DNA from 3 places in the Paenibacillus andongensis genome. Region 2 is predicted to be linked to each of the others. Evidence: a T-box and tRNA genes for the amino acid it is inferred to sense, from the RefSeq annotation. Region 2 holds a T-box; the other regions hold tRNA genes.
The links. A T-box is a leader RNA that pairs with one kind of tRNA and senses whether it is charged. The one in region 2 lies ahead of tyrS (tyrosine--tRNA ligase), so its partner is inferred to be a tRNA-Tyr.
Positions count from the first base shown of each region.

Region 1 (9,983 bases), 2.3 Mb from region 2:
TCGCATGAGAGAACTATGAAACACGGAGCAATCTGTGGCTTATAGATGGGCCTGCGGCGCATTAGCTAGTTGGTGAGGTAACGGCTCACCAAGGCGACGATGCGTAGCCGACCTGAGAGGGTGAACGGCCACACTGGGACTGAGACACGGCCCAGACTCCTACGGGAGGCAGCAGTAGGGAATCTTCCGCAATGGACGCAAGTCTGACGGAGCAACGCCGCGTGAGTGATGAAGGTTTTCGGATCGTAAAGCTCTGTTGCCCTAGACGAACAGCAAGAGGAGTAACTGCCTTTTGTGTGACGGTATAGGAGAAGAAAGCCCCGGCTAACTACGTGCCAGCAGCCGCGGTAATACGTAGGGGGCAAGCGTTGTCCGGAATTATTGGGCGTAAAGCGCGCGCAGGCGGTCAATTAAGTTGGGTGTTTAAGCCCGGGGCTCAACCCCGGTTCGCATCCAAAACTGGTTGACTTGAGTGTAGGAGAGGAAAGTGGAATTCCACGTGTAGCGGTGAAATGCGTAGAGATGTGGAGGAACACCAGTGGCGAAGGCGACTTTCTGGCCTATAACTGACGCTGAGGCGCGAAAGCGTGGGGAGCAAACAGGATTAGATACCCTGGTAGTCCACGCCGTAAACGATGCATACTAGGTGTTGGGGATTCGATTCCTCGGTGCCGAAGTTAACACAGTAAGTATGCCGCCTGGGGAGTACGCTCGCAAGAGTGAAACTCAAAGGAATTGACGGGGACCCGCACAAGCAGTGGAGTATGTGGTTTAATTCGAAGCAACGCGAAGAACCTTACCAGGTCTTGACATCCCTCTGAATACGGTAGAGATATCGTAGGCCTTCGGGACAGAGGAGACAGGTGGTGCATGGTTGTCGTCAGCTCGTGTCGTGAGATGTTGGGTTAAGTCCCGCAACGAGCGCAACCCTTGATCTTAGTTGCCAGCACTTTGGGTGGGCACTCTAAGATGACTGCCGGTGACAAACCGGAGGAAGGTGGGGATGACGTCAAATCATCATGCCCCTTATGACCTGGGCTACACACGTACTACAATGGTCGGTACAACGGGAAGCGAAGCCGCGAGGTGGAGCCAATCCTTATAAGCCGATCTCAGTTCGGATTGCAGGCTGCAACTCGCCTGCATGAAGTCGGAATTGCTAGTAATCGCGGATCAGCATGCCGCGGTGAATACGTTCCCGGGTCTTGTACACACCGCCCGTCACACCACGAGAGTTTACAACACCCGAAGTCGGTGGGGTAACCCGCAAGGGAGCCAGCCGCCGAAGGTGGGGTAGATGATTGGGGTGAAGTCGTAACAAGGTAGCCGTATCGGAAGGTGCGGCTGGATCACCTCCTTTCTATGGAGACTCGGATCTGATAGATCCAGTCAAGTGCGAAAGCACAAATCGCTTACTCACTCGTGTTCAGTTTTGAAAGAGCAATCTTTCAAGTATCGCTTTTGTGTTGGTAACATTTATATGTTGCTGACATTTAGAAGAGATGTTAAGATGTTATTCCGCCGCTGAGAAGCGAACGAAGAGCATCACTGTTGTTCCTTGAAAACTAGATAACGAAACAAAACGTAAAGTAAGAACTTAGGTTGTGTAGTCTTCGGGCTATACAGAATCAATAACTTTTTTTAGCGGTTAAGCTAGAAAGAGCACACGGAGGATGCCTAGGCACTAGGAGCCGAAGAAGGACGTGGCGAACGACGAAATGCCTCGGGGAGCCGTAAGCAGGCTTTGATCCGGGGATGTCCGAATGGGGGAACCCAGCTGTGGTAATGCGCAGTTACTCTATTGTGAATACATAGCAATAGTAGAGGCATACCCAGGGAACTGAAACATCTAAGTACCTGGAGGAAAAGAAAACAAAAGTGATTCCGTCAGTAGCGGCGAGCGAAAGCGGAATAGCCCAAACCAAGGAGCTTGCTCCTTGGGGTTGTAGGACCTCGATGTGGGGTTAGTTCGGTAGGCGAAGAGATCTGGAAAGGTCCGGCATAGAAGGTAAAAGCCCTGTAGCTTAAATCGAACGAAACCCCTAGAGGTATCCTGAGTACGGCGGGTCACGTGAAACCCCGTCGGAATCCGGCAGGACCATCTGCCAAGGCTAAATACTCCCTAGTGACCGATAGTGAAGCAGTACCGTGAGGGAAAGGTGAAAAGCACCGCGGAAGCGGAGTGAAAAAGAACCTGAAACCGTGTGCTTACAAGAAGTCAGAGCCCTCTATATGGGTGATGGCGTGCCTTTTGTAGAATGAACCGGCGAGTTACGTTCCCGTGCGAGGTTAAGCTGAAAAGGCGGAGCCGCAGCGAAAGCGAGTCTGAATAGGGCGCTTGAGTACGTGGACGTAGACCCGAAACCGTGTGATCTACCCCTGTCCAGGGTGAAGGTGAGGTAACACTCACTGGAGGCCCGAACCCACGCATGTTGAAAAATGCGGGGATGAGGTGGGGGTAGCGGAGAAATTCCAATCGAACTCGGAGATAGCTGGTTCTCCCCGAAATAGCTTTAGGGCTAGCCTCGGATGTGGAGTTGTGGAGGTAAAGCACTGATTGGGTGCGGGGCCCGCCAAGGGTTACCAAGTCCAGTCAAACTCTGAATGCCACAAACTTAAATCCGGGAGTCAGACAGTGAGTGCTAAGATCCATTGTCAAAAGGGAAACAGCCCAGACCATCAGCTAAGGTCCCCAAGTGTGTGTTAAGTGGGAAAGGATGTGGAGTTGCACAGACAACCAGGATGTTGGCTTAGAAGCAGCCACCATTGAAAGAGTGCGTAATAGCTCACTGGTCGAGTGACTCTGCGCCGAAAATGTAACGGGGCTAAACACGCCACCGAAGCTATGGCTTGCACGTATGTGCATGGGTAGGGGAGCGTTGTATGTACGTTGAATTCTGACCGTAAGGACAGGTGGAGCGCATACAAGTGAGAATGCCGGTATAAGTAACGAAAAGATCAGTGAGAATCTGATCCGCCGAAAACCTAAGGGTTCCTGAGGAAGGCTCGTCCGCTCAGGGTAAGTCGGGACCTAAGGCGAGGCCGAAAGGCGTAGTCGATGGACAACAGGTGGAAATTCCTGTACCACCGTAGCCGTTATGAGCGATGGAGTGACGCAGAAGGATAGTGACGCGAGCTGATGGATGCTCGTCCAAGCAGTGAGGCTGGTTAGTAGGCAAATCCGCTAACCGTAAGGCTGGGCTGTGATGGGGAGGGAAACTTTAAGTACCGAAGGTCATGAGTTCACACTGCCAAGAAAAGCTTCTAGCCAGGCGAAGGTGCCCGTACCGCAAACCGACACAGGTGGGTGAGAAGAGAATTCTAAGGCGCGCGGAAGAACTCTCGTTAAGGAACTCGGCAAAATGACCCCGTAACTTCGGGAGAAGGGGTGCCTCGGTAGGGTGAATAGCCCGAGGGGGCCGCAGTGAAAAGGCCCAAGCGACTGTTTAGCAAAAACACAGGTCTGTGCGAAGCCGCAAGGCGAAGTATACGGGCTGACGCCTGCCCGGTGCTGGAAGGTTAAGAGGAGTGGTTAGGGGCAACCCGAAGCTATGAATTGAAGCCCCAGTAAACGGCGGCCGTAACTATAACGGTCCTAAGGTAGCGAAATTCCTTGTCAGGTAAATTCTGACCCGCACGAATGGCGTAACGACTTGGGCGCTGTCTCAACGAGAGATCCGGTGAAATTTTAATACCTGTGAAGATGCAGGTTACCCGCGACAAGACGGAAAGACCCCATGGAGCTTTACTGCAGCTTGATATTGGACTTTGGTACGATCTGTACAGGATAGGTGGGAGCCTTTGAAGCCTGAGCGCCAGCTTGGGTGGAGGCGCCGTTGGGATACCACCCTGATCGTATCGGAGTTCTAACCTGGTACCGTAATCCGGTATGGGGACAGTGTCAGGTGGGCAGTTTGACTGGGGCGGTCGCCTCCTAAAATGTAACGGAGGCGTTTAAAGGTTCCCTCAGAATGGTTGGAAATCATTCGCAGAGTGCAAAGGCATAAGGGAGCTTGACTGCGAGACCTACAAGTCGAGCAGGGACGAAAGTCGGACTTAGTGATCCGGTGGTACCGAATGGAAGGGCCATCGCTCAACGGATAAAAGCTACCCTGGGGATAACAGGCTTATCTCCCCCAAGAGTCCACATCGACGGGGAGGTTTGGCACCTCGATGTCGGCTCATCGCATCCTGGGGCTGAAGTAGGTCCCAAGGGTTGGGCTGTTCGCCCATTAAAGCGGTACGCGAGCTGGGTTCAGAACGTCGTGAGACAGTTCGGTCCCTATCTGTCGCGGGCGTAGGAAATTTGAGAGGAGCTGTCCTTAGTACGAGAGGACCGGGATGGACGTACCGCTGGTGTACCAGTTGTCTCGCCAGAGGCATCGCTGGGTAGCTATGTACGGAGGGGATAAGCGCTGAAAGCATCTAAGCGCGAAGCCCCCCTCAAGATGAGATTTCCCAGTATGTAAGACCCCTTGTAGACGACGAGGTTGATAGGTTCGAGGTGGAAGTGCAGCAATGCATGCAGCTGACGAATACTAATCGGTCGAGGGCTTAACCAAAAAGCTGACTAAGCAGCTAGCACCTACGTCTAACGTAGCCATGCACATGATTACTTTACGCAAGTTTCGTATCTAGTTTTCAAGGCGCAAACACGCTTTGACTGTTTGGTGATGATGGCGGAGGGGACCCACGCGTTCCCATCTCGAACACGACCGTTAAGCCCTCCAGCGTCGATGGTACTTGAACCGCAGGGTTCTGGGAGAGTAGAACGTTGCCAAGCAGAATACCCCTAGTGGGTATTTTTTTTGCCACACTCTAGACTGTTTTACACATTAGGGCCCTTAGCTCAGCTGGTTAGAGCGCACCCCTGATAAGGGTGAGGTCGGTGGTTCGAGTCCACCAGGGCCCACCAATATTATTACCTTTATGGGGCCATAGCTCAGCTGGGAGAGCGCCTGCCTTGCAAGCAGGAGGTCAGCGGTTCGATCCCGCTTGGCTCCACCAAATATTCCCTGATAGCTCAGTTGGTAGAGCACTCGACTGTTAATCGAGTTGTCACAGGTTCGAGTCCTGTTCGGGGAGTCAAACCCCCAAAAAGTGAAGAGATGCTTCGTAGCATATTCCAATTACTTTTTGGGGATCCCATAAAATATATGGAGAAGTGTCCGAGCGGCCGAAGGAGCACGATTGGAAATCGTGTAGACGTCACAAGCGTCTCGAGGGTTCGAATCCCTCCTTCTCCGTTTCTTTAAATAAAGGAAAGACAATATGGCGGCGTAGCTCAGCTGGCTAGAGCGTACGGTTCATACCCGTAAGGTCGGGGGTTCGAGCCCCTCTGCCGCTACTAATTAAATTGGAGAGATACCCAAGTGGCTATAAGGGGACCCTCTGCTAAGGGGTTAGACTGCGTAAGTGGTGCGAGGGTTCGAATCCCTCTCTCTCCGTTGGTAAATTTTTAAGTTTGGCCCGTTGGTCAAGTGGTTAAGACACCTCCCTTTCACGGAGGTAACAGGGGTTCGAGTCCCCTACGGGTCACCAATAATTTTCTAGTTCGATCCCATGGAGGCTTAGCTCAGCTGGGAGAGCATCTGCCTTACAAGCAGAGGGTCGGCGGTTCGATCCCGTCAGCCTCCACCATACAACCCAAAAAAGTGAAGTGAAGCTTTGTAGCAACGCCGATTACTTTTTCGGGGCCCGTAGAAACCAATTTACTAGTATGGAGCTGTGGTGTAGTGGCCTAACATGCCTGCCTGTCACGCAGGAGACCGCGGGTTCGAATCCCGTCAGCTCCGCCATTTTTAGAAAATGAATATGCCGTTGTAGCTCAACTGGTAGAGCAACTGACTTGTAATCAGTAGGTTGGGGGTTCAAGTCCTCTCGACGGCACCACAATTCCCAAAAAAGTGAAGCAAAGCTTTGTAGCAACGCCTACTACTTTTTCGGGGCCCGGTAAGGCTTTATATGTGGAGGCTTAGTGAAGTGGCTAAACACGGCAGACTGTAAATCTGCTCTCTTCGAGTTCGGTGGTTCGAATCCATCAGCCTCCATTTCCAAACTATGTTGGGGATTAGCCAAGCGGTAAGGCAACGGACTTTGACTCCGTCATGCCAAGGTTCAAATCCTTGATCCCCAGTACTATACCCCATAAAGTGAAGGTAAGCTCTGAAGCGAATTCCTGTTACTTTACGGGGGCCCCATTAAAATTTCATGAGTCATTAGCTCAGTTGGTAGAGCACCTGACTTTTAATCAGGGTGTCGTAGGTTCGAATCCTACATGACTCACCATTTGCCTTATTTACAGCATGCGCGTATGGCGGAATTGGCAGACGCACTAGACTTAGGATCTAGCGGGCGACCGTGGGGGTTCAAGTCCCTCTACGCGCATCAAATCCTCAGCAGTATTTATACTCCTGAGGTACGATGCGGAAGTGGCTCAGCGGTAGAGCATCGCCTTGCCAAGGCGAGGGTCGCGGGTTCGATCCCCGTCTTCCGCTCCATTTTAGTAAGCGCCCTTAGCTCAGCTGGATAGAGTATTTGACTACGAATCAAAAGGTCGGGAGTTCGAATCTCTCAGGGCGCGCCATTTTTCATATGTTATTACCACCATATCGGGACGTAGCTCAGCTTGGTAGAGCACCTGCTTTGGGAGCAGGGGGTCGCATGTTCAAATCGTGTCGTCCCGATAGACACGCGGGCGTAGTTTAATGGTAGAACTTCAGCCTTCCAAGCTGATCGCGCGGGTTCGATTCCCGCCGCCCGCTTCAATGAAAAAGATCACCTTCGGGTGGTCTTTTTTCATTGTATAGGAGTATAGGAAAATATGTGAGATGCCGATTTGTGGATAAGTGATGTTAAATAACGAATGTCGATTTCTGGCTTCTCAGACTCTTTCGGCTCGCAGAGCTCTCGCTGTAAGCGCGGAAAACGCGCTTATTTGTTGGGGCGCTCCTGGATAAGCGCGTTTTCCGCGCTTATTTGTTCTTTAAGGGATGAGAAATCCGAGGAGGTTCGACCGTCCGTAAAGACATCGGTATTCCCATCACCTAAAGCTTTTTAACATCTGAATGATCTTCGCTCCGTATAATTTAATAAATAGAAATAGGGAATCCTCAGAAGTAGTATGAAACCCTTGAGAAAAACCTTTTTCATGGTAAATTTAATGTGAACAGATGGTTCAGGGAGATGTGACGTTTGACACCGAACCGGTAAAAGTTAATTAATACATAAAGGAGTACAAAACCCATGACGCTAAATAAAAGAACGCTAAATAAAAGAAATAAGCTAGTTGAAGTGAGCAGAACGCTAGCTAAGGTTGCATTAGGCGAAGTTTTTGCCGACGTAGTCATTAAGAATGGGACACTCGTCAATGTGTATTCTGGTGAATTACTTGAGCATATGGATGTTGCTGTCGCAGCTGGGAGAATTGCGTATGTAGGGAATGCAGACCATACCATTGGGGCTCAAACGGTCGTGATTGATGCCACAGGGAAGTATATGTCCCCGGGATTTTTAGATGGTCATATGCATGTTGAAAGCACGATGCTTTCCGTTACCGAGTTTGCCAAAGCGGCATTAGCCAAAGGAACAACGGGGATATTTATGGACCCTCATGAAATTGCCAATGTGTTTGGAACAGAAGGTGTAAGGTTGATGCACGAAGAGGGGCAGCAGCTGCCTATTAAAGTATTTACGACTTTCCCATCCTGTGTACCAGCAACTACGGACTTGGAAGATGCAGGTGCAAGCTTAGAAGTGACCGATATTAAAGAGGGACTGCAGTGGGACAACGTGGTTGGACTGGGCGAAGTCATGAATTTCCCTGGTGTCGTTTACGGCGATCCGAAAATGTGCGGGGAGATTGAAGAAACGATCAAGAGCGGTAAAACGGTCACAGGACATTTCCCAAGTGATGATGATCGTATGCTGCAGGCTTATATAGCATCAGGCGTGACATCCGATCATGAAACCATAACTCGGGAACAAGGTCTTCACAAAGTCCGCATGGGCATGCACCTTATGATTCGTGAAGGTTCGGCCTGGCATGATGTCAAAGAGGTCATTAAGGTGGTAACGGAAGATAAGGTCAACACATCCAATATTTCGCTCGTAACGGATGACGTCAATCCGCAAACTTTGGTGGAGAAGGGGCATCTCAATCATGTCGTGCGCCGCGCGATCGAAGAGGGTGTCGATCCTGTAACAGCGATGCAAATGGTGACGATTAATGTGGCGCGCTATTTTAAAATGGAGCAAGATTTGGGAAGCATTACTCCCGGTAAATGTGCTGACATTTTATTACTGGATGATTTACAGAAGGTCGAGCCTTTGACTGTTATTACTGATGGTCAGGTTGTTTTTGATAATGGCAAGCTTACGGTTGATTTCCCCGATTTCGTCTATCCCGAGCACATTCGCAATTCCATGAACGTTAAGCGGGAGCTTGCGGCTGAGGACTTCAAACTTGCAAGTCGCAGTAATCAGAATAAGACGGAGGTCAATGTCATCCGCATTATTGAAAACAGTGCAAGAACAGAGAAAATGACTGCAGCTCTAAGTGTTGTGCAGGGGTTCATCCAACCAGATGCGGAGCAGGATATTATCCGTTTAGCCTGTATTGAGCGACACCGTGGAACGGGTCAAATTTCACTTGGTTTTACGCATGGCTTTCAATTGAAGACAGGCGCGGTAGCCTCTACAGTGGCGCATGACAGTCACAATTTAATTGTTATGGGGATCAATGAGCAGGATATGGCTTTCGCAGCTAATGAACTTGTCAAAATGGGAGGAGGCATGATCGTTGTAGAGAACGGTAAAGTGCTGGCTCAAGTACCGATGACCATCGCAGGCCTCATGTCAGATAAATCATTGCTTGAAGTCGTTGAAGAGGTTGCAGAGCTCGAAAAAGCGTGGAAACAAATTGGCTGTCCGTTGAACGCCCCGTTTATGACATTCTCATTAATTGCATTACCCGTCATTCCTGAAATTCGGATTTCAAACCGAGGTATTGTCGATGTTACACAGTTCAAGCTAATTGAAGTGGAAATTGGTTAAGTGGGACAATAAATAAGTCCAAAAGATCTTATTCTTTTTCTTCTTTTTAGAAGGATGACGTTCTGTGCGGGAGGTTTGGATGGTTTGCGGGAGGCCGGAAACGAGCTCAGCTTCCATCCCTACTGTTATTTCGGGTTCCTTGATAATCGGCAATTCTAGGGTGGTAGCCACCTCATCTCGAATCTGATGCAGCAAATCCAATTGCTGTTCTAATTCGTCTACACGCTTGGCAAGCAGCATGTTCTCTTGCTTAAGCTTTTTAATAAGCTCATATAGTAATTTCATGGTTAGCTTCGGTTTCTCTGATGGCTCATTTTCTTCATTATTGTTAGTGGGGGACAGCAGCAGCATCAACTCTTCATCACTGATTACCTTGTCTGACACAGTATGGCCTCCTTCAATTAATGAATCTCACTGAGCTGTCCATCCGCAAAGAGATATTCTTTGGGAAGAAGTGAAAGATTAATGTTTCGGCTGCAGTCGATGTACTGCGGGTATACAACTTTGATGGCTTCCTCCTCTTGAATGGGATAGTTAATGATTTTATTTTTTTTGACTATATCTATAAAAAGATGAAACATGATGGAGATAATTAACAAGCCCGTCGTGATTAGCTCTAAGTTTTGAATCATAAGTTAACCTCCTATGAATCTTTTTTCATAGATTAACGGATTAGAACTAAAATGTCGCTCGAAAACCGTTGTCGTTTTGTAAGCTTTTTATGAAGAGTTAAACGGAATATAAGGCAGAAATAGGGTAATGATGGTATTTTTAAAAAGATATTGTTGTTAAATCTCACGAACTTGTCTATCTATGAAAAAAGAAATAAACTATAGCAACTAGGGAGACTCTCAAAGGATGGAGTTGTTCAACATGTTCAGTAAAAATAGTCAGATTCAGACCTATCTGGAACGTATCGGTTTTGAAGG
Region 1 covers NZ_CP104467.1:916,761-926,743, forward strand. Annotated here, with positions in the region: rRNA gene NYR53_RS04075 (16S ribosomal RNA) at 1-1,360, shown strand, start outside; rRNA gene NYR53_RS04080 (23S ribosomal RNA) at 1,647-4,562, shown strand; rRNA gene rrf (5S ribosomal RNA) at 4,667-4,783, shown strand; tRNA gene NYR53_RS04090 (tRNA-Ile) at 4,839-4,915, shown strand; tRNA gene NYR53_RS04095 (tRNA-Ala) at 4,932-5,007, shown strand; tRNA gene NYR53_RS04100 (tRNA-Asn) at 5,013-5,085, shown strand; tRNA gene NYR53_RS04105 (tRNA-Ser) at 5,159-5,246, shown strand; tRNA gene NYR53_RS04110 (tRNA-Met) at 5,274-5,347, shown strand; tRNA gene NYR53_RS04115 (tRNA-Ser) at 5,359-5,447, shown strand; tRNA gene NYR53_RS04120 (tRNA-Glu) at 5,467-5,541, shown strand; tRNA gene NYR53_RS04125 (tRNA-Val) at 5,565-5,640, shown strand; tRNA gene NYR53_RS04130 (tRNA-Asp) at 5,722-5,798, shown strand; tRNA gene NYR53_RS04135 (tRNA-Thr) at 5,817-5,892, shown strand; tRNA gene NYR53_RS04140 (tRNA-Tyr) at 5,969-6,050, shown strand; tRNA gene NYR53_RS04145 (tRNA-Gln) at 6,065-6,136, shown strand; tRNA gene NYR53_RS04150 (tRNA-Lys) at 6,213-6,288, shown strand; tRNA gene NYR53_RS04155 (tRNA-Leu) at 6,308-6,387, shown strand; tRNA gene NYR53_RS04160 (tRNA-Gly) at 6,426-6,500, shown strand; tRNA gene NYR53_RS04165 (tRNA-Arg) at 6,510-6,586, shown strand; tRNA gene NYR53_RS04170 (tRNA-Pro) at 6,613-6,686, shown strand; tRNA gene NYR53_RS04175 (tRNA-Gly) at 6,694-6,764, shown strand; gene ade (adenine deaminase) at 7,246-9,054, shown strand; gene NYR53_RS04185 (hypothetical protein) at 9,031-9,438, opposite strand; gene NYR53_RS04190 (hypothetical protein) at 9,456-9,686, opposite strand; gene NYR53_RS04195 (arylamine N-acetyltransferase family protein) at 9,928-9,983, shown strand, end outside.
Region 1: it has a tRNA-Tyr gene. The T-box ahead of tyrS (tyrosine--tRNA ligase) is inferred to sense a tRNA for this amino acid. The anticodon was not compared.

Region 2 (9,983 bases):
GCCAAATTTGACAGTGAAGCCATTGTGAAAGCGAACGCGCATGTTGCTGAGGCAGATGCCGTATTCGTTGCTACGCCGGTTTATAAAGCCTCTTACACAGGCGTGTTAAAAGCTTTCCTCGACCTGCTTCCGCAAAAAGGACTTGAGCGTAAAGTCGTGCTACCACTAGCCGTTGGAGGGACGATATCTCACCTGCTCGCGATAGATTATGCTCTAAAACCGGTGCTGTCAGCATTAGGCGCGCAGAACATTCTGCAAGGTGTGTATGTACTTGATAAGCAAGTGACCTGGGGCGATCAAGGACAAGCCATATTGGACGATGAAATTGCAGATCGACTGCAAGAATCCGTGACTGAATTTATTCAAGAAATTAAATGGCATACGAGCCGTTAAGTCGGCATAGAAGATGAAAACCGCTGTTGGTACCTTTTACTAGTAAAAACGGAATTGTCTCTTCAAGTAGGTTTTACTTGAGGAGACAATTCCGTTAGTAAATTGATTTTAAGCATTCAGTTGCTGTTTATTCACAGCTAAAACGTTATTTTCAACCGAAGTATAGGGAAGACTGCCATCGAGGGCGCTTTTCGCGCGATTAAGATCAAGCAAACCCTCCCAACGCGCAATGACGAAGGTGGCAACAGCGTAGCCGATAATATTCACTGTCGTACGATAATTTCCCATAAATCGGTCCGGTGCAAGCATTAGAGCAACGGCGGCCATGGAGATCGAACCTGACGCCGCCGCTGTCGCTGACAGTGCCACGAATGCAGAACCTGGTATACCAGCCATCCCCTTGGACGTTAACAAAAGCACACCCAGAATCATAAGCTGCTCGATAAGACTCAGTTCGACGCCGGTGGCTTGGGCAAGAAATATAAGAGCGAGTGATAAATAGATTGATGCCCCGTCGAGGTTGAATGAATATCCGGTCGGAACAACCAGTCCGACAACAGCTCGGTTGCAGCCGGCATGCTCAAATTTATTCATGAGCTGCGGCATGACCGCTTCCGTCGAACCTGTTGCAAAAGCGAGAATGATCTCCTCTCGAATGTAGAGGATCAACTTCCAAAGGCTGATGCCTACGAATAACCGTGTGATAATAGCTAACACAATGATGAAAGCAAGACAAGCGATCGTCATGGCCACAAAGAGTTTACCGAACGACACGAGTGTGGTAATCCCATACTGACTAACAGCGAACGCCATCGCGCCGAATGTTGCAATAGCCGTAAGCTTCATGATATAGCCCATAATTTGAAACACGACTTTATTGAAATGCTCTAGAAGATCGACAACAACCTCTGAAGTTCGTCCGCCTACATGGATAAGCGCAAAACCGAAGAAGCAGGAAACGAGCAGTACCTGCAGCATTGTATTATTCGCAAACGCTGAGACGGCACTATCTGGGATGATATTCAGGAAAAATTGCGCTCCGCTTGGAAGTGTAGAACTCTTAGTAACTTTATTGACAGCATCCGTTGTCAAGGTTCCAGGATCGATATGCATTCCAGCGCCGGGATTGAATAAGTTCGCCACTACCATGCCTATGATTAGGGCAAAGGTTGTAACGACTTCAAAGTAAAGGAGGGTTTTCCCACCTATCCTACCAACAGATTTGATGTCGCCGACCTTCGCGATACCAACGACGACAACACCAAAAACAAGCGGCGAAATGATCATTTTGATAAGCTTGATGAAACCGTCGCCGATTGGCTTTAGCGCGACACCAATTGTCGGCCAAAGATAACCGACTAAAATCCCTCCGATGATTGATACCATAATCTGAAAAAAAAGGCCTTGATAAAAAGGTTTCTTTTCGGGTGCCGTTTTTGGATTCACTATGCATCCTCTTTTCTTTATTTTTTTGATATCAATATCGTCTTTAATGTGAGTATTTCATTTCTGCTCTGTTCATCATTCTAGGTTAACTTATGTTACATGGATAGTTTATTTTTATAACATTGTTTGAGAATACAAAATAATAATCCCCCGTTGTTAACACTGCATAACTACAATAACGGCTATGGGAAGAACCGCTGTTGGTACCTTTTACTAGCAGCGGTTTTTTGTGTGCTGAACAACCGTTCCCATGCTATACTACAAGTAGAACTTATACGTTATGATTTATAGAATAGGAGCGATTATTTTGTCCGAAACATCATCTGAATCTGTGCTGCTAGTCGATGGCATGGCTTTATTATTTCGTGGTTATTACGCTACTTCTTCCGGTGGTTACATAATGAGAACAAGTGCTGGCACGCCGGTTAACGGGGTTTATGGTTTTCTCAAATATTTGCTAGATGCGATTCAGACGTTCAAGCCCACGCATGTTGTTTGCTGCTGGGATATGGGAAGCAAGACGTTTCGTACGGAGAAATTTGATAGTTACAAAGCGAATCGCGGACCTGCTCCGGAAGAGCTGATCCCGCAGTTTGATTTAGTGAAGGAAGTTACGGCTAGCTTCAACATTCCTAATGTGGGTGTTATCGGATACGAAGCGGATGATTGCATAGGCACTTTGGCAAGTACATATAGTCCATCTACGAAGGTGCAGATTCTCACAGGCGATCACGATATGCTTCAGCTTGTAAATGAGAATACGGAAGTTATTATTATGAAAAAAGGTCAATCCAACTATATGGTGTATACGCTGGAGACCTTGATGGAAGAGAAAAGTTTAACACCTGCTCAAATTATTGATCTGAAGGGTTTAACCGGAGATACGGCGGATAACTATCCAGGGGTAAAAGGAATTGGTGAGAAAACAGCGACCAAACTGCTCATAGAATATCAGGACATCGCCGGGATTTTGGAAAATTTAGCGGCGCTGCCAAAAGGTGTTCGCGCCAAAATTGAGGCGGAGATCGATATGCTGCATTTATCACGTGATTTGGCTACGATTCGCTTGGATGCGCCTGTCGCTTGTGCGCTTGAGGAATGCGGATGGTCAATGGAACGGGAAAAAGTCATTAGCAAGTTCGAGGAATTGGAATTCAAAGGCTTTATAAGACTAATTGGATAAAATCATAAGGAAGGGACAGGGCTGCTAATAGCCCTGTCCCTTTTCATTTTTATCGTGCAGGTGAGAAATTAGCTACTTGTTTAAGGATGACTTCGATTTGTTCCAGAGTCTCGGTTCCAAGCTCAATGTCAACGGCTTTCACATTCTCTTCGATCTGTTCAGGCCTGGTCGCACCGATAAGCGCAGAGCTTACTCCGGGTTGGCGGAGTACCCATGCTAGAGCGAGCTGTGCGAGAGAGATATGGAGCTGCTGAGCGACCTGTTCCAGCTCATGAACAACTTGAAGCACCTGATCATTCAAATAGCTGTTAATGACACCGTTCACAGAATCGTTAGCTGCACGACTCGCAGTCGGAAGCGGCTGTCCCAGCTTGTATTTACCGGTTAAAATGCCTTGAGCAAGCGGCGAGAACACAACTTGACCCAATCCTTTTTGCGCTGACACAGGCAATACTTCTCGCTCGATATAGCGCTCAAACATATTATAAATCGGCTGATTAGAGATCAGCGGTCTCAGGCGCAAACGTTCGGCAATACCGGCTGCTTCGGTAATTTGGGCACCGTTCCACTCACTGACAGCGGCATACATAATTTTGCCTTGGGCAGCTAAGTCGTCCAAAGCGCGAAGCGTCTCTTCCAGCGGTGTATGGATGTCATAGCGATGACAGAAGTACAAATCGATGTACTCGACACCTAATCGTTTTAAGCTTGCTTCACACTGTTCGAAGATGTGTTTACGGGATAAACCTCGATCATTCGGACCATCCCCCATCGGGAAGTAGACCTTGGACGAGAGCACATAGCTTGATCTCTCATAAGACTTAAGCGCTGCCCCCATCGCTTTCTCGCCTTCACCACGATTGTAAGCGTTAGCCGTATCGAAGAAATTAATGCCACTTTCGAAAGCTTTTGCGATGCAAGCATCTGCTGCCTTTTGTTCGGCGGCTGTTCCGTAGGTAAGCCAGCTCCCCAAGCTAATCTCACTCACTTTTAACCCACTGCGACCCATGTTTCTATACTTCATGACTTGTTTATCATCCTCTCATTATGCTGCTTTGAAGTCATTATAAGAGAGGGGAGGATAGCTTGACAATGACGCACTATTTGTTCACTTAGTTACTTTAACTTAAGTAATCGCCGATTGCCGATAACGAAGAGGTGACTTTTTGGTCATTTGACGGAAGACATGTCCGAACTGCACAAGTGATCCGAAGCCTACCTGCTCAGCGTTCAAAATAACTTTAAGTTTCGTAGTTGTCAGCAGTCGCAGCGCTTCTTGCACACGGACGAGATTCACATATTCAACAAGTGAAAATCCGCACGTGTTCGGGAGATGTAGACGGATGCAACAGGATGAAGCGTTCTGTGAACAGAAGCAGCTCAGTCAAATATTGACGCACGGCAAAAGCTTGCCCAAGCTGGTATGCATCATCGTAAACATAAGTAGGTAATATTTCCCTTCTAATGGTGCGAACAGCAGCAGGAAAGTAGCTAATCGCTGTAGGCGAGGGCGAACTATATGCTTGCGGAGCTGTGTATGGAAGAAATCGGTTAAGCGTTAGGCGATTTTCATGAGATAACGAAGCCACTTTACCGCCGTTCGACTTGGGATTACAATGGAAGAAAATAATGCTCGCCAACTGCTGCACATCATGTACGGCTTGCTGCTTCAATCCAAGAACGCCGATGGCAGCAAACAATTTGCTGTCGAATTCTTCCAGACGTTGGCGGAACAAGAAGATGCCTTTGCTGAAGGTCTTCGCAATCATATTGGCAGGCATTTAGAGATGTTGGGTAAATAAAGGAAAAAGCAGATCTCCGGATACATGGAGGTCTGCTTTTTTGCTGGGTTCTATTCACATGTCCCGCGCTTTAGAGATGATTAAGCGCGAAAAACGCGCTTAATCGTTCGCCCCCGAACAAATAGGCGCAGAAAACGCGCTTTCAGCGAGAGCTTGACGCGCCGAAGCTCATGGGTAGAGTCTGAGAAGCCGAAAAACAGCTTCTCAAACGGATTGTCCCGCGCATCCGTGCAGATTAAGCGCGGAAAACGCGCTTAATCGTTCGCCCCCAAACAAATAGGCGCAATAAAAGCGCTTTCAGCGAGAGCTTGGCGAGCCGAAGCTCGTGGTAGAGTCTGAGAAGCTGAAAAGCAGCTTCTCAAGCACATTGTCCCGCGCATCCGAGCAGATTAAGCGCGGAAAACGCACTTATTCGTCCAAAAAATGAGCCAAACGTTTGTAGTATCAAACGTTTGGCTCGCTCAATTTTATACGGCTTATTCTTGATTCATCGGTTCGTTCCGATAGTCGTCTTCCCCTGGATAGTCCCGCTTAATACCTTCATGCAGCTCGTGATTCTCGTAAGAGAATTGGTTAGGCGGACGTTGATCCTTACGCCAAGGTGTACTTTTTCCCAGCGATTCTGTATTTAGGCTAGTGCCATAAGGACCTTCTGGAAATTCCTCTGGAATTAAGTCATTGCGCTGCGACTCAACCGTCTCCAGATCCGTGAAGTCATCGCGGTATTCAGGGATGAAGCCTTTTGCTTCTGATTTTTTAGCTAGTTGGGGGGATTCGTCAATCATGGATAAAGCCTCCTTATCAGGTTGCTATGCTTTTTCCAGTGTCCCCCGCAGTCAGCTTAAATATCCGTGAAATGAATGGAACCAATAATTTGCGACAAGAATTCATTGAGTTCTTGCGCTTGTTCCTCATTCAGTTTATAAACATGTTCTAAGTATCCTTCTTCATCCAGATCATCTGGACCAATAACAGCGCTGCGTCCGGATTGCAAATCAATAACAAGCTTTTTGCCGAAATAACGGGATGTAGTCATGATTGCCAGATCAAATCTGTGCAATGCTTTGCCAACGAAACATACGAAACGCGTTGTTGTTTCTTCCTGATGATCATATAAAAAGTCATAATCAGACATGAGGGCCCTCCATTCTCTTTCTAGTATGCAACTCATTATAACCGAAAAATGCTCGTCCACAAAACATATCTTGCGCCCATCTGACAAACATGGTATGATTTGGATATTAGAAAAAGGGAAGCACCTTTTCAGCTACTGCTGAAGGGGTGCTTTTTCGTTTTTCTGAACCTATTTTTAGCTACCGTTTGGAGGAGAAAGCATGAACATTGTATTTCTGAACACATTGGAGAAAGAAGCGGGGGATCATCGCGTTACATCGGCCCAAGTGTCGATTGGGGAAGAACAGGGCATTTGGAATGTCTATTGGAATGAGCCTGACAGCGCAGGCAAAATTCAGCAGGATCAGTGGTATCAAGGGGTGAGCTGGGATGAGATGCTGAGTGCTTTCCGCCAGGGGCTGCGGGATAAAGTTCGTTCCGGTTACCGTCCGCTTGTTAGTACGGATTTGGAATCAGCGCAAGGACTGTCAGGCAAAGCTAGAATGACACAGATGCTGACCTACTACTGCGAAGAAAATCCAAGTGAAGAAGTGTACGAAACACTCCGTGCTTGGAGACGCGAACAAGCTGCCCGTGAGGGGAAAGCACCGTATATTCTCGCTACGAACCGTGTACTACGTATGATCTCCGTCTTCCTGCCTCAGAGCAAGGAAGAGCTGCAGCAAATTCCTGGCTTCGGCGAGCAGAAGACGACCATGTACGCGGCAGATGTGCTGGGTCTCACTGCTGAGTATACACGTTCGAATGGCTTTCCATTAGATTGGGTGGCTAAAAGCGTAGATACCGTAAAGTTTGAGGCTTGGCTCCACGCTCAAAAGGAGCAAAAGCTGCGTACAGAGCTTGACCGTGAGGTTAGCAAACGCAAACTTCTTGAGGTGGTTGCTGGCGGCGGAAGCTTGGCGGATTTGCAAGCTGTGCTAACGATGCCGCGAAGGGAATTGCTGCTTTGGGTGGAGGATTTGGAGCGAGAAGGATACGATATGGATCCGCTTGTAGAAGCGGAGCTGGCTTCGATCCCGGAAGAGGAACAAATCAAAGCCTGGAACGCCTTCGAGTCGGAAGGTGATCGCTACCTGAAGCCGGTGCTGCTGCGCATCATCGGCACGGAGGAGCTCAAAGGCAAAGAACTTGACCGCGCCTATGAGTGGCTGCGTTTGCTTCGTTTGCGCTTCCGCAGGGAGAAGGAAAGGTTTGCTTCTCAAGCTGCGAGCTAACTGGTGTTGACATCGCAAAGGATTATATGATTAAATGGTCAATAATCTAAATAACAATTAAAGCGATGACGAACATGGGCTATGCCCGAAGTAGGAGTAATGCCGCTGCTGCAGAGAGTCGGTGTAGGGTGCAAACCGATGCAAGTATGGCTCCGAATTACAGTTCTGAGTTGGTTGAGGGAACATGCTCATTAAGAGCATCAGTAGCTTTTACCCGGCATTCATTTGTCGTTATGAATCTAAGTGAAAGAGAAATTTGCGAATGAGAGCGCGAATCCTTCTCTTTAATTAGGGTGGTACCGCGAGACAACCTTCTCGTCCCTTTGTGGACGCGATGGTTGTCTTTTTTGTTTTATCACGATAAGGAGGGATTAAACAATGTTGACATGGGATCAGCTTACTGAAATACAACAGCAGGAAGTGGAGCGTCAATTACTTGTCATTGGACGGGGTGCTGCCGAAATCGTGCCTGAGGAAGCACTCAAGCAAAAGATCATTCACGCTGTAGTTACAGGAACGCCGTTAAAAGTGAAGCTCGGCTTAGATCCATCTGCACCGGATATACACATTGGTCACACCGTTGTTTTGCAGAAGCTGCGTCAATTTCAAGATTTGGGACATGAGGTTCAACTGATTATTGGAGATTTCACAGGGCGCATTGGGGATCCAACCGGAAAGTCGGAGACACGTAAACAGCTGTCAGAGGATGATGTTAAGCACAATGCGCAAACGTATCGGATGCAATTATCCAAAATATTAGATTTGACCAAGACCACTTTCTACTACAATTCATCCTGGCTTGGAGCGCTTAAATTCGATGATGTACTGAAACTGGCAGGTAAAGTAACGGTTGCGCGCATGCTGGAGCGGGACGATTTTGCCAAAAGATACGCAGCTAATCAGCCGATCCACGTTCATGAGTTTTTCTATCCCTTAATGCAGGGATATGACTCCGTTTCTCTTGAAAGTGACATTGAGCTGGGAGGAACTGATCAAACTTTCAACATTTTGATGGGCCGAACGCTCCAAAGTGCTTATGAGATGAAAGATGGACAGGTAGCGATTCTAATGCCGCTGCTCGAAGGCTTGGACGGTGTTCAGAAGATGAGCAAAAGCTTGCGAAATTACATTGGCATCGATGAACTTCCTAACGAAATTTTCGGCAAAACGATGTCGATTCCGGATTCGCTCATGACCAAATACTACGAATTAACAACGGCCATCTCGAATGATTCTTTGGATGATCTCAAACGAGGGCTGGAAGCAGGTGACATCCATCCGAGGGATGCCAAGATGAAGCTGGCTAAGGAATATGTGCAGATGTATCATGGTGCGCAGGCGGCAGAAGAGGCAGAGCAGCATTTCATCACCGTTTTCCAAAAGAGAGCTTTGCCCGAAGACATCGAAGAAATGACGCTAAACATCAGCCAGCTGGAAGAAGGCAAAATCACCATCATCAAGCTTCTCGTTTTACTAGAACTGCAAGCTTCCAACGGGGAAGCAAGACGCAGTGTGGAACAAGGGGCAGTGAAAATCAATGAAAAGAAGATCACGCATATACATGAACAAATAACCCCACAGGATGGGGATATTATTCAGGTGGGGAAACGGAAATTCGTTAAAATTAAGCTCATTTAAACAACACAAAAAGGGCTCCTTGATAGCATTACTGCTTCAAGAAGCCCTTGAAATTTCCACTTTCATAAGGTATCTATAGCCATTCTTTTTTCCGAAATAATACATACATGCCTATGCCCAATGCACCCATGAACGCCAATACAATTTCATCGCCATGAGCCACATGAAGACCGAGAATGTTATCAAAATTCATCCCGAACACGCCGGTAATGAATGTCAAAGGCATGAAGATCGTCGAAGTTGCTGTGAAAACACGCATGATCTCATTCGCTCGGTTAGCGACGCTAGACTGATAGGCTTCTCGTAAGTTGCCCATGAGATCGCGCAGCGTATCAAACGTATCCACGATCTTTACGGCATTTTCATAAATGTCTCCGAAATATTTTTGCAGCTGATGGTCGATCAGTCTAAGCTCTTTCTTGCCAAGTGTTCCAATCACATCGCGCTGAGGAACTAGCACTTTTTTGAGCCATAGAATCTCTGAACGAAGACCGATAATTTCATTCAAATGCGACTTCTTCGTTGCTACCAAGATATCTTCTTCCAGCTTTTCAATCTTGGCCTCGATACGGTCACCGACCGCCACATAATTATCGACGACAAGATCGACCAGATGGTATAGAAAACGATCAGCGCTGTTTACTTCCTCTTCCCAGAGAAAAGGTTTCAAAGCTCGAAGTTCATTAATTTTTTGTCTAGTAACGGTAATAATGACATGTTTGCTTAGAAATAGATTAAGTGCGCGAAGGAAAATTTCTTCATCATCAAATCGAATACTATTAATAACGATAAAATAATGCGAATCGTAGAACTCAATTTTGGGACGTTGTTCCTCTTCGCTTAAGCAATCCTCCACGGCCAAATCATGAAGATGGAACAAAGGTTGAAGGATCTCTAAGTCCTCTACCCCTGCATCAATCCAATAAAAGCCTCTTTCTGGAGGTGTTAGGGCGACAGTCACGTCATCAACCAACGTAAAAATGCCATTCTGAACCCACCGTGTTTTCATCTGATCCACCCCTTTGAATGGAATCAGTCGGTTAGTTCATCAGTTAGAGCAAGGCTCCGGATGAAGGAATAACCGACTGCATTCCTACACTATTAAATTGTTCAAGATCCTTGCAGGTTCTACTCCTCGGTTCTCCGTCCAAACGTATGCCCTCCTTTTTCGTC
Region 2 covers NZ_CP104467.1:6,207,921-6,217,903, reverse strand. Annotated here, with positions in the region: gene ssuE (NADPH-dependent FMN reductase) at 1-393, shown strand, start outside; gene NYR53_RS27785 (cation:dicarboxylate symporter family transporter) at 502-1,839, opposite strand; gene NYR53_RS27780 (5'-3' exonuclease) at 2,120-3,022, shown strand; gene NYR53_RS27775 (aldo/keto reductase family protein) at 3,072-4,046, opposite strand; gene NYR53_RS27770 (helix-turn-helix domain-containing protein) at 4,149-4,319, opposite strand; gene NYR53_RS27760 (tagaturonate epimerase family protein) at 4,639-4,824, shown strand; gene NYR53_RS27755 (hypothetical protein) at 5,301-5,609, opposite strand; gene NYR53_RS27750 (DUF3055 domain-containing protein) at 5,666-5,959, opposite strand; gene NYR53_RS27745 (HRDC domain-containing protein) at 6,159-7,172, shown strand; T-box leader at 7,229-7,498, shown strand; gene tyrS (tyrosine--tRNA ligase) at 7,551-8,810, shown strand; gene corA (magnesium/cobalt transporter CorA) at 8,884-9,819, opposite strand.

Region 3 (9,983 bases), 2.9 Mb from region 2:
GTCGTATGGCGTTATCCAAAATGTTAGAAAGGACCCGCTTCATTTCCTGGGGCATAATGGCCACCGGGGGCAATCGATCAGGCAAGTCGACGTCGACCTGCAGCTGTTTTTCCTCCAACTGAAAAGCCAAGCTTTGCAAGCTGTCTAGCAGCAAATGATCGACATGGTACCGTTCAGGAGCAAATTCAGTTCCTCCGGCATCCAACTGTGACAGCTTAAATAATTCTTGAATCAGTCCATCTAATCGTCCTGTTTCAAGCCGTATGGTTTGCAGATATCGTGCAAAAGTTTCTTTATCTTGAATGACATCGTCCTCCAAAGCTTCAACGAATGCTTGAATAGAAGCCATTGGGGTCCTCAAATCGTGTGAAACATTCGCTACAAGCTCTTTACGGGACGCCTCAGCTGTTCGCAATTTCTGAAAGCTTTCATTCAGCTTGCCCGTCATTCGATTAAATTGATCTGCAAGTCTTTGGAATTCAGCAGGTCCAATCTGAGGCACTTGTCCCTCAAAATGCCCTTCCGAAATATGCGTCGTTTCCTCCGTAATCGCATGAATGGCTTTCTCAAGAGGGCGCGTCATGAAGTAATGTATAAGCATCGATACACTCGCAGCGCCAAGAGTTACCGACGTCAACAGGACGACGTCTTTCCAGTTCAATAACATATATCGATAGCAGATAAACAAGGTAAGCAAAATAATACCCGTACTCACCCCACTCGCGATGAGCAAATATATACGAAGCTTCATGTCGGCTCCCTACCCTCAAATTTATAACCAATACCCCATACGGTCTTAATATATCGCGGCTCAGAGGGATTCGGCTCGATCTTCTCTCTCAGCCTGCGAATGTGGACAGTGACCGTTGTTGTATCGCCATAATAGTCAATATCCCACACTTTATTTAGCAGCTGATTACGTGAAAATACTTGCTCCGGATGCCCTGCAAACAGGTGCAGCAATTCAAATTCCTTGACGGTCAGCTCAATTTCCTTCCCGTTCACTCGAACACTCCGGTGCAGAACATTAAGCTCCAGCCCCGGAAACTTCATAATATGCGCAGGTGGCAAAGCACCTGCACCGTTTGCCGACTCCGCTTGGCCGCGCTGCTGCCTCCGCAGAATCGCTTTCGCTCGCAGAACCAGCTCACGCGGGGAAAATGGCTTCGTCAAATAGTCGTCTGCGCCCATCGTTAACCCCATGAGGCGATCCATTTCATCGCCTCGAGCCGTTAACATGATGATGGGCACGTCCTGCTCGTTGCGAATTTCTTCGCATACTTGCCAGCCGTTTTTGCCCGGCATCATGAGGTCAAGAACAATCAGCTGCGGGCTGTGCAGCCTCCATAAGCGGATGGCTTCGTCGCCACTCACCGCCGAAATAACCTGATATCCCTCTCGCTGCAAATAGACGGTGCACACATCAATAATATTCGTTTCATCATCCACCACGAGAACGAGTGAACCCATACGGCATACCTCCTCAAGCATTCATTCTATTATACCGCAGAGCAATGAAATGAAGCTTACGTATGTATTACAAAAGTATTAAAGCTCCCCAAATTGCGGGGAGCTCATTCCTTATGTTTGCAGAGCAGCCTCTATTATAGGCTCCTCTTTTTTGTGATTAAGACTTCGAATATATCGCGATTGAGCAATACCGGCTAGGAGAATGATGGCAGCTACGACGGCGAACATGACCTTCCCGCCAAAGTGACTGAATAACAAGCCTCCCAAAATAGGCCCAATGGCACGTGATAACTGCCAATTCATACCGAACACTGAGAAATACCAACCTCTATGCTCCTCTGGCGCAATAACGGAGATCACCTTCTGAATGTGGGGACCATTTAACATTTCACCAATGGTAAATAAAAGTTCAACAAAAAGGAGTATAGCAAAGATAGGTACAAATCCATAACCAACTGACACAATGGCAAACAAAAGATAGGAGGCTGCGACTACTAAATACGCGGAAACGTGCTCTGTACGCTTAGCAATCCATATTTGCAGTGCAATAACGACACAGCCATTAAAGGTAATAATCGTAGCAAAAACCGTCTTATAATTCTCGAAATGCTGCTGTAAATGCAGTGGGAGTGTAGACTCCACTTGAGCATATAACAGCGATACCGGCATCGCTAGAAGCGTTATCCAAAGGAGCGGCTTATGATCCCGCCATCTGATTTTCGGCTTTGTTTTAGACAATTCCAGCTCCGCCGCGGTCTTCACAGGCATGGTCTCTGGAACTTTCCAGACGACCAGCCCTGCGTATGCAAGGAGAGCAACCGAGCAAGTCAAGAAAATAATGGTCGGATTCCAGGTGAATAGAAGCAGTCCAATGAGCGGTCCAAATGCTGAACCCATATTTAATGCTGTGTGCAGCAAAGCGAATACTTCAGCGCGTTTCTCCTGTGGAACAACATCCGTAATCTGTGCATTAGCAGCTGGTCCAAACATGGCATGCCCAATGCCGTTAATGATCGAAATGACAGCAAATTCCCAAACGTGACTGGCAAACATATAACCGCCAATAGCGAAAGCTTGGATCATGAGAGCAGCCAGCATCATCGGCTTCCGTCCATACCGATCACTTAAACTACCTGCATACAAATTCACGAAAATTCCGCATAACGGCTGTAATCCGATAATCAACATAGATAAGAAAATAGAACCATCCAGTTTGTCATACAAATAATAAACCAAATAAGGTCTCATCATAAACCCGGCTAATGAAGTTAGAATCGTCCCAACGACCCGAACCCATATCGCCGTATCATACTTGCTAATCAGTGAAAACAAAGGGATCCTGTGCATACAACCTCCTAGATGTTATTAGTCTTCTCAGTTTAGAGCTATTTGGACAAAAGAAAAAGGTAAAATCTCGTTATAACGGATTTCACCTTTTATGAATGATTACCTATATAGTTATCCGCCAATACGAATTTTGCGGTATGTATCGATAAACGAGAGGACATCTACTCTTTTCCCCCTCTTTTTCGCGACTCTGGCCATTTTCACGAGTGTTGTCCAGAATTCATCTAGAACAGGAGATTCGAATTCATTTTCTTTGGGTGCTTGTGTCAGGTTATGTTTATTTTTATACGTCGTGCCCTCATCCGAAATGAGATACTGAATTTGACTTTTTTTCCATTGCTCGCCGGTTACATAACTTACTCCAATTTCCCGCATTTTTTTGCGTACTGAAGTCACAGGACGACAAAGTTCTCTGGCAATTACAACTGGAGGACACTCAGAGGAAAGGCGAATCAATTTGTCCAATTCCTGTGTGGACCATGGCTTTTTAGTCATAAGAATAACCTCACTTCATAAAATGAATGTTTCGTTCTGCCTGTTAATGGTTACTAACAAAAGGTATAATAAGAGAATACCAACCAAATGTTAAAGAAGTATGAGTTAACCATAATGAAAGTATGAAGACATAACATTTTCGATAATTTTCCCTATTTTATGCCCTAAGAACTACGATTGGGGGACGAATTAGGACTTTATGCGTGGTAAATTTATCTGCTGGAGAGTGAAGGACAATGAAACATCATATTAACGGGACGGAACTGTTTGTCGAAGAAAAAGGGCATGGAGCACCTGTAATTTTACTACACGGCTTCCCATTGGATCATCGTATGTGGCAATCGCAGATAGACGCGTTGTCGGGAAGCTATCGTGTCATAACACCTGATTTACGTGGCATGGGCCAGTCTGACGTACCTGCATCGAATATATCGATAGACCAATATGCCAATGACATTTTAACTTTAATGGATAAAATGGGCATAGAAAAAGCCGCACTTGGCGGCTTCTCCATGGGTGGATATGTGGCGTTTGCACTTCTACGCAAAGCTCCAAAACGTTTCACAGGGCTTATCTTGGCCAATACTCGTCCTGAAGCAGATGGACAAGAAGCTCGTAAGAATCGTTTAAACATGGCTGTCTCTCTCTATGAAAAAGGGTCCGTGGTGGCAAGAGACGCTATGCTGCCTAAACTTATTACAGAACCTTCCAAGCAAGAACATCCTAAGCTCGTCGATACCTTGAGTATGGTGATGGAATCGATGCCAGCAGAGGGACTTGTCCATGCTTGTCTTGCTATGGCATTCCGCGAGGACTCTGTCGACCTGCTTAGCTCAATCTCGGTGCCAACGCTCGTCATCGCAGGCGAACAAGACCCGATCGCGCCTCCGGATGTCATGAAGAAAATGGCTGACCTGATTAATGGCGTCAGCTATCATGTAATACCCGCTGCCTCACATTTGACGCCTATGGAAAAGCCGGAAGCTTTCAATGCGCTGATGATTGATTTTCTAAAGGGCATTAAAGCCTAACCAACTGGTCCATGACCATCACGGCTGCACCAATTGCCAGAGCTTCCTCACCAAGCTGCCCTTTGCTGAAAACAACCTGATAGGCGGGGTAGTAGTATGTCTTCCGAATCGCTACCTGCGTAGCGGTTTGGAAAAACAACTCCCCGCCCGCAATTAATGGCCCCCCTAGGATTACCTTCTCAGGGTGTAAAATATTTAGCAAGTTAGCTAGTCCAATGCCGAAATAAGTGGCAGCCTCCGTGATGATCTCCACAACTAGGGGATCATTTTTTTTGAGCGCCTCCATCACATGCAGGTACGTGACATGCTCGGGGTCATCAACCAAATGAGACAACGCCGTAGATCGACCCTGCTTTAAGGCGGATCGAGCTGCCTTCTCGATGGCATATAAAGAAGCATACGACTCCAATGCTCCATAGTTGCCTGACGTATTACGATGGGGAACACCATCCGTTTGAATAATCATCTGACCTACAGAGCCTTCCATATCGACGGCACCATAAATAACCTTTCCTTCAGAAACCATGGAGGAGCGCAAACCAATTCCAGCATGAATATAGAGCAGATGCTTAAAACTCTGCGTACGTTGATGCCATGATTCAGCTAGGATCGCCGCGTTAGCTCCATTATCCAGCAATGCGGGAATACCTAATTCTCCCGTCAACTGCCTACAAATCTCAACATTTCTCCATCCTTTTGCTGGAAAATAGGACGGTTCCAAGATGGTCCCTGACAAGCGATCCACAGGACCAACCGCACCAATCCCTATTCCAAGCACAGAGGAAGAATCAATGTTATGTGTGGATAACATCCTTTGTACTTCATCTACGATTAGACATATCAGCACATCTGGCGTCATCTCAGCCGTCATCGTCCAGCTCCGTGTATCCAATTTCTTCATTCCCAGATCGACAAGGACAAGCTTGGACAACGTTCTGGATATTTCCAAACCAAATACATAAGCATAGGCCGGATTCTTTTCATACAGAATCGGCCTACGCCCTCCTGTTGAAGCACCGAAACCAGATTCAAGGATAAGTCCTTGTATCGTAAGTTCCTCCAAAAGCCGCGTCAACGTAGATACCGTCATCCCGCTTTGCTCTAACAACTCCGTTTTGGATACCGTTGTTTGACGACAAATTCGCTCATAGATTTCTTTCGCCTTACGATTCGGAATTCGTTCTGTTATGACATCTACGTTCAAAGAAACAGCCCCCAATGATAATCTTTCTCATATATTTCGCCATTGGGAAGCCAAATTCCTTCCTTGTCTTCCCTTATTCCTTCGATCCAATCATGAGAGTATATCCCATATAGGGATGATATTTATTAACGAGCTCATCGTATTTGGCGGTAATTTGCCAAATCCGCGGATCCATAAACGACTGCTTATCAGACAAGTGAACAGGGTCTGGATGTTGGACTTGATCTTCGAACATGGTTAGCGGGAAAGCATGTATCCCTGAGAAGTCCACGGGTTCAAATTTGCTCTTCTCTAACAGCTCCCGCCATTCATCCATACTATATATTTTACTTACCCCATAGAAGCTGCACAGCGCCCGATGAACACCCGGTGACATCTCTTTGATTCGGATAACTTCTCGATCATAGAGCTTACCTTCGGATTTAAGTACCCTATAATACTCGGATACAGCTTTCTGAGCATCTGCAAAATTCGTCACTGACTCCACCATCACAACATCAAAAGTATGATCATCAAAGGGTAATTGGCATACATCCCCAACCTTGAATTGTACCTGTACCCCCTGCTTCTCAGCTCTTATGATCGCTTTCGCAATCATTTCCGGACGAATATCGACTGCTGTTACTTCGCATCCTTGCTCGGCCAGGAAACATGCCGTTCTTCCAGTCCCGCATCCGACCTCTAGCACGCGCTTCCCTTTCTCAATGGGATACTTCTTCAATTGTTCAATCGTCTCTCCGAATCCCCCGGGATGCGCATTGCCCACTCCTAATTTGGCTAACATATCTAAGTACTCGATAGCACTTACACCTCCACAATGGCATAACATTCTCTTTTCTACCATATGGGGGGCTGCAGCCTCTTGTTCAGATTCTTGGTACATTTTCTAAAAAAAGGCGCTCGCCTAAAAGCGTATTTTTCCAACCTCTATTAGGCTAAAAACTGAATCAAATCATAACCACTCCCCATAGGATAGTATTGTCTCTCATCCGATTTCGCAGAGAACATTCCTTTAGATGGGGGGTGACATAAATGGGTGTTGCTGCTGGTGCTGGTGTTGGTTACGGCGGTGGTCATACTTCCGCCGCTGCTGTTCTCGTATTGTTTATTTTGCTCGTAATCGTAACTATGTCTTTCTGTTGGTAATCATGAATCATTAGAGATATTGGCAAAAAATAAGGAGTTTCGGTTCAGACGACCGAAACTCCTCCTAGATACGTGATCATTCTCTTTAATGCCGACAATCTATGCAACATACCATCCCTACCCGCATCGATCTTTTTACTTACTTTTACGACTGCAGCATTTTGTGAATTTAATAATTGATCTACTCTAAATAGCAATATACGAATACATAGAAAAAGCTCATGAAATCGAATGATTTCATGAGCTTTTTCTATTCGTTATACCGGCAAGAGGACTCGAACCTCCACCCTTTCGGACTCGATTTTGAGTCGAGCGCGTCTGCCATTCCGCCATGCCGGCATATGAACTTGTAAAAATAATGGTGCCGAAGACCAGACTTGAACTGGTACGGTAGTCACCTACCGCAGGATTTTAAGTCCTGTGCGTCTGCCGATTCCGCCACTCCGGCTAATAAATGTGGAGGCGCCACCCAGATTCGAACTGGGGGTAAAGCTTTTGCAGAGCTCTGCCTTACCACTTGGCTATGGCGCCTTAGTAATAATGGAGCGGAAGACGGGGATCGAACCCGCGACCCTCGCCTTGGCAAGGCGATGCTCTACCGCTGAGCCACTTCCGCATATAAAACTGGGGATCAAGGATTTGAACCTTGGCATGACGGAGTCAAAGTCCGTTGCCTTACCGCTTGGCTAATCCCCATTATGTTGCTTTGGTAATAATGGGCGGACGACGGGACTTGAACCCGCGAATGCCGGATCCACAAACCGGTGCGTTAACCCCTTCGCCACGACCGCCACAATATTAAGTTTAATGCATTTTGGCAGGGGCAGCAGGAATTGAACCCACACCAAAGGTTTTGGAGACCTTTGTTCTACCCTTAAACTATGCCCCTACAAAAAAGGAAAATGGAGGCTGATGGATTCGAACCACCGAACTCGAAGAGAGCAGATTTACAGTCTGCCGTGTTTAGCCACTTCACTAAGCCTCCACAAAGCAATGGTGCCGTCGAGAGGACTTGAACCCCCAACCTACTGATTACAAGTCAGTTGCTCTACCAGTTGAGCTACAACGGCTTATTTAGTTAATAAATGGTGGCTTTGGACGGAATCGAACCGCCGACACAAGGATTTTCAGTCCTCTGCTCTACCGACTGAGCTACAAAGCCTTACTAATAGAATGTGATAATGGCGGAGCTGACGGGATTCGAACCCGCGGTCTCCTGCGTGACAGGCAGGCATGTTAGGCCACTACACCACAGCTCCACATTCATTATTTGGTTGCGGGGGCAGGATTTGAACCTGCGGCCTTCGGGTTATGAGCCCGACGAGCTACCGGGCTGCTCCACCCCGCGTCATTAAGTATATGTCACGTTTCCTATTAAATCAAGTAGCTGATTAGGAAACATGATGGAGGCTGACGGGATCGAACCGCCGACCCTCTGCTTGTAAGGCAGATGCTCTCCCAGCTGAGCTAAGCCTCCATGGGAATTAAAAATGGTGACCCGTAGGGGACTCGAACCCCTGTTACCTCCGTGAAAGGGAGGTGTCTTAACCACTTGACCAACGGGCCTTACTAGAAAGATAGTGGCGGAGAGAGAGGGATTCGAACCCTCGAGACGCTTGTGACGCCTACACGATTTCCAATCGTGCTCCTTCGGCCAGCTCGGACACCTCTCCATATGGCTCCCCGAACAGGACTCGAACCTGTGACAACTCGATTAACAGTCGAGTGCTCTACCAACTGAGCTATCAGGGAATAGGAATATATATCTTTCAAGGATTTATTCCTTGAAAACTAGATACGAAACGTTTGTAAAATATTCCTTAGGTTTCAAACTGAGAGACTTTGACTTTCGTCAAAGATCCCTATATTAGGTTAAGCCCTCGACCGATTAGTATTCGTCAGCTGCATGCATTGCTGCACTTCCACCTCGAACCTATCAACCTCGTCGTCTACAAGGGGTCTTACATACTGGGAAATCTCATCTTGAGGGGGGCTTCGCGCTTAGATGCTTTCAGCGCTTATCCCCTCCGTACATAGCTACCCAGCGATGCCTCTGGCGAGACAACTGGTACACCAGCGGTACGTCCATCCCGGTCCTCTCGTACTAAGGACAGCTCCTCTCAAATTTCCTACGCCCGCGACAGATAGGGACCGAACTGTCTCACGACGTTCTGAACCCAGCTCGCGTACCGCTTTAATGGGCGAACAGCCCAACCCTTGGGACCTACTTCAGCCCCAGGATGCGATGAGCCGACATCGAGGTGCCAAACCTCCCCGTCGATGTGGACTCTTGGGGGAGATAAGCCTGTTATCCCCAGGGTAGCTTTTATCCGTTGAGCGATGGCCCTTCCATTCGGTACCACCGGATCACTAAGTCCGACTTTCGTCCCTGCTCGACTTGTAGGTCTCGCAGTCAAGCTCCCTTATGCCTTTGCACTCTGCGAATGATTTCCAACCATTCTGAGGGAACCTTTAAACGCCTCCGTTACATTTTAGGAGGCGACCGCCCCAGTCAAACTGCCCACCTGACACTGTCCCCATACCGGATTACGGTACCAGGTTAGAACTCCGATACGATCAGGGTGGTATCCCAACGGCGCCTCCACCCAAGCTGGCGCTCAGGCTTCAAAGGCTCCCACCTATCCTGTACAGATCGTACCAAAGTCCAATATCAAGCTGCAGTAAAGCTCCATGGGGTCTTTCCGTCTTGTCGCGGGTAACCTGCATCTTCACAGGTATTAAAATTTCACCGGATCTCTCGTTGAGACAGCGCCCAAGTCGTTACGCCATTCGTGCGGGTCAGAATTTACCTGACAAGGAATTTCGCTACCTTAGGACCGTTATAGTTACGGCCGCCGTTTACTGGGGCTTCAATTCATAGCTTCGGGTTGCCCCTAACCACTCCTCTTAACCTTCCAGCACCGGGCAGGCGTCAGCCCGTATACTTCGCCTTGCGGCTTCGCACAGACCTGTGTTTTTGCTAAACAGTCGCTTGGGCCTTTTCACTGCGGCCCCCTCGGGCTATTCACCCTACCGAGGCACCCCTTCTCCCGAAGTTACGGGGTCATTTTGCCGAGTTCCTTAACGAGAGTTCTTCCGCGCGCCTTAGAATTCTCTTCTCACCCACCTGTGTCGGTTTGCGGTACGGGCACCTTCGCCTGGCTAGAAGCTTTTCTTGGCAGTGTGAACTCATGACCTTCGGTACTTAAAGTTTCCCTCCCCATCACAGCCCAGCCTTACGGTTAGCGGATTTGCCTACTAACCAGCCTCACTGCTTGGACGAGCATCCA
Region 3 covers NZ_CP104467.1:1,495,908-1,505,890, reverse strand. Annotated here, with positions in the region: gene NYR53_RS06960 (HAMP domain-containing sensor histidine kinase) at 1-751, opposite strand, end outside; gene NYR53_RS06955 (response regulator transcription factor) at 748-1,470, opposite strand; gene NYR53_RS06950 (MDR family MFS transporter) at 1,582-2,817, opposite strand; gene NYR53_RS06945 (hypothetical protein) at 2,929-3,312, opposite strand; gene NYR53_RS06940 (alpha/beta fold hydrolase) at 3,549-4,343, shown strand; gene NYR53_RS06935 (ROK family protein) at 4,333-5,547, opposite strand; gene NYR53_RS06930 (class I SAM-dependent methyltransferase) at 5,621-6,430, opposite strand; gene NYR53_RS06925 (YjcZ family sporulation protein) at 6,580-6,693, shown strand; tRNA gene NYR53_RS06920 (tRNA-Leu) at 6,954-7,032, opposite strand; tRNA gene NYR53_RS06915 (tRNA-Leu) at 7,053-7,141, opposite strand; tRNA gene NYR53_RS06910 (tRNA-Cys) at 7,151-7,224, opposite strand; tRNA gene NYR53_RS06905 (tRNA-Gly) at 7,235-7,309, opposite strand; tRNA gene NYR53_RS06900 (tRNA-Gln) at 7,318-7,389, opposite strand; tRNA gene NYR53_RS06895 (tRNA-His) at 7,412-7,484, opposite strand; tRNA gene NYR53_RS06890 (tRNA-Trp) at 7,509-7,582, opposite strand; tRNA gene NYR53_RS06885 (tRNA-Tyr) at 7,597-7,678, opposite strand; tRNA gene NYR53_RS06880 (tRNA-Thr) at 7,688-7,763, opposite strand; tRNA gene NYR53_RS06875 (tRNA-Phe) at 7,780-7,855, opposite strand; tRNA gene NYR53_RS06870 (tRNA-Asp) at 7,876-7,952, opposite strand; tRNA gene NYR53_RS06865 (tRNA-Met) at 7,965-8,041, opposite strand; tRNA gene NYR53_RS06860 (tRNA-Val) at 8,098-8,170, opposite strand; tRNA gene NYR53_RS06855 (tRNA-Glu) at 8,185-8,259, opposite strand; tRNA gene NYR53_RS06850 (tRNA-Ser) at 8,275-8,366, opposite strand; tRNA gene NYR53_RS06845 (tRNA-Asn) at 8,370-8,445, opposite strand; rRNA gene NYR53_RS06840 (23S ribosomal RNA) at 8,562-9,983, opposite strand, start outside.
Region 3: it has a tRNA-Tyr gene. The T-box ahead of tyrS (tyrosine--tRNA ligase) is inferred to sense a tRNA for this amino acid. The anticodon was not compared.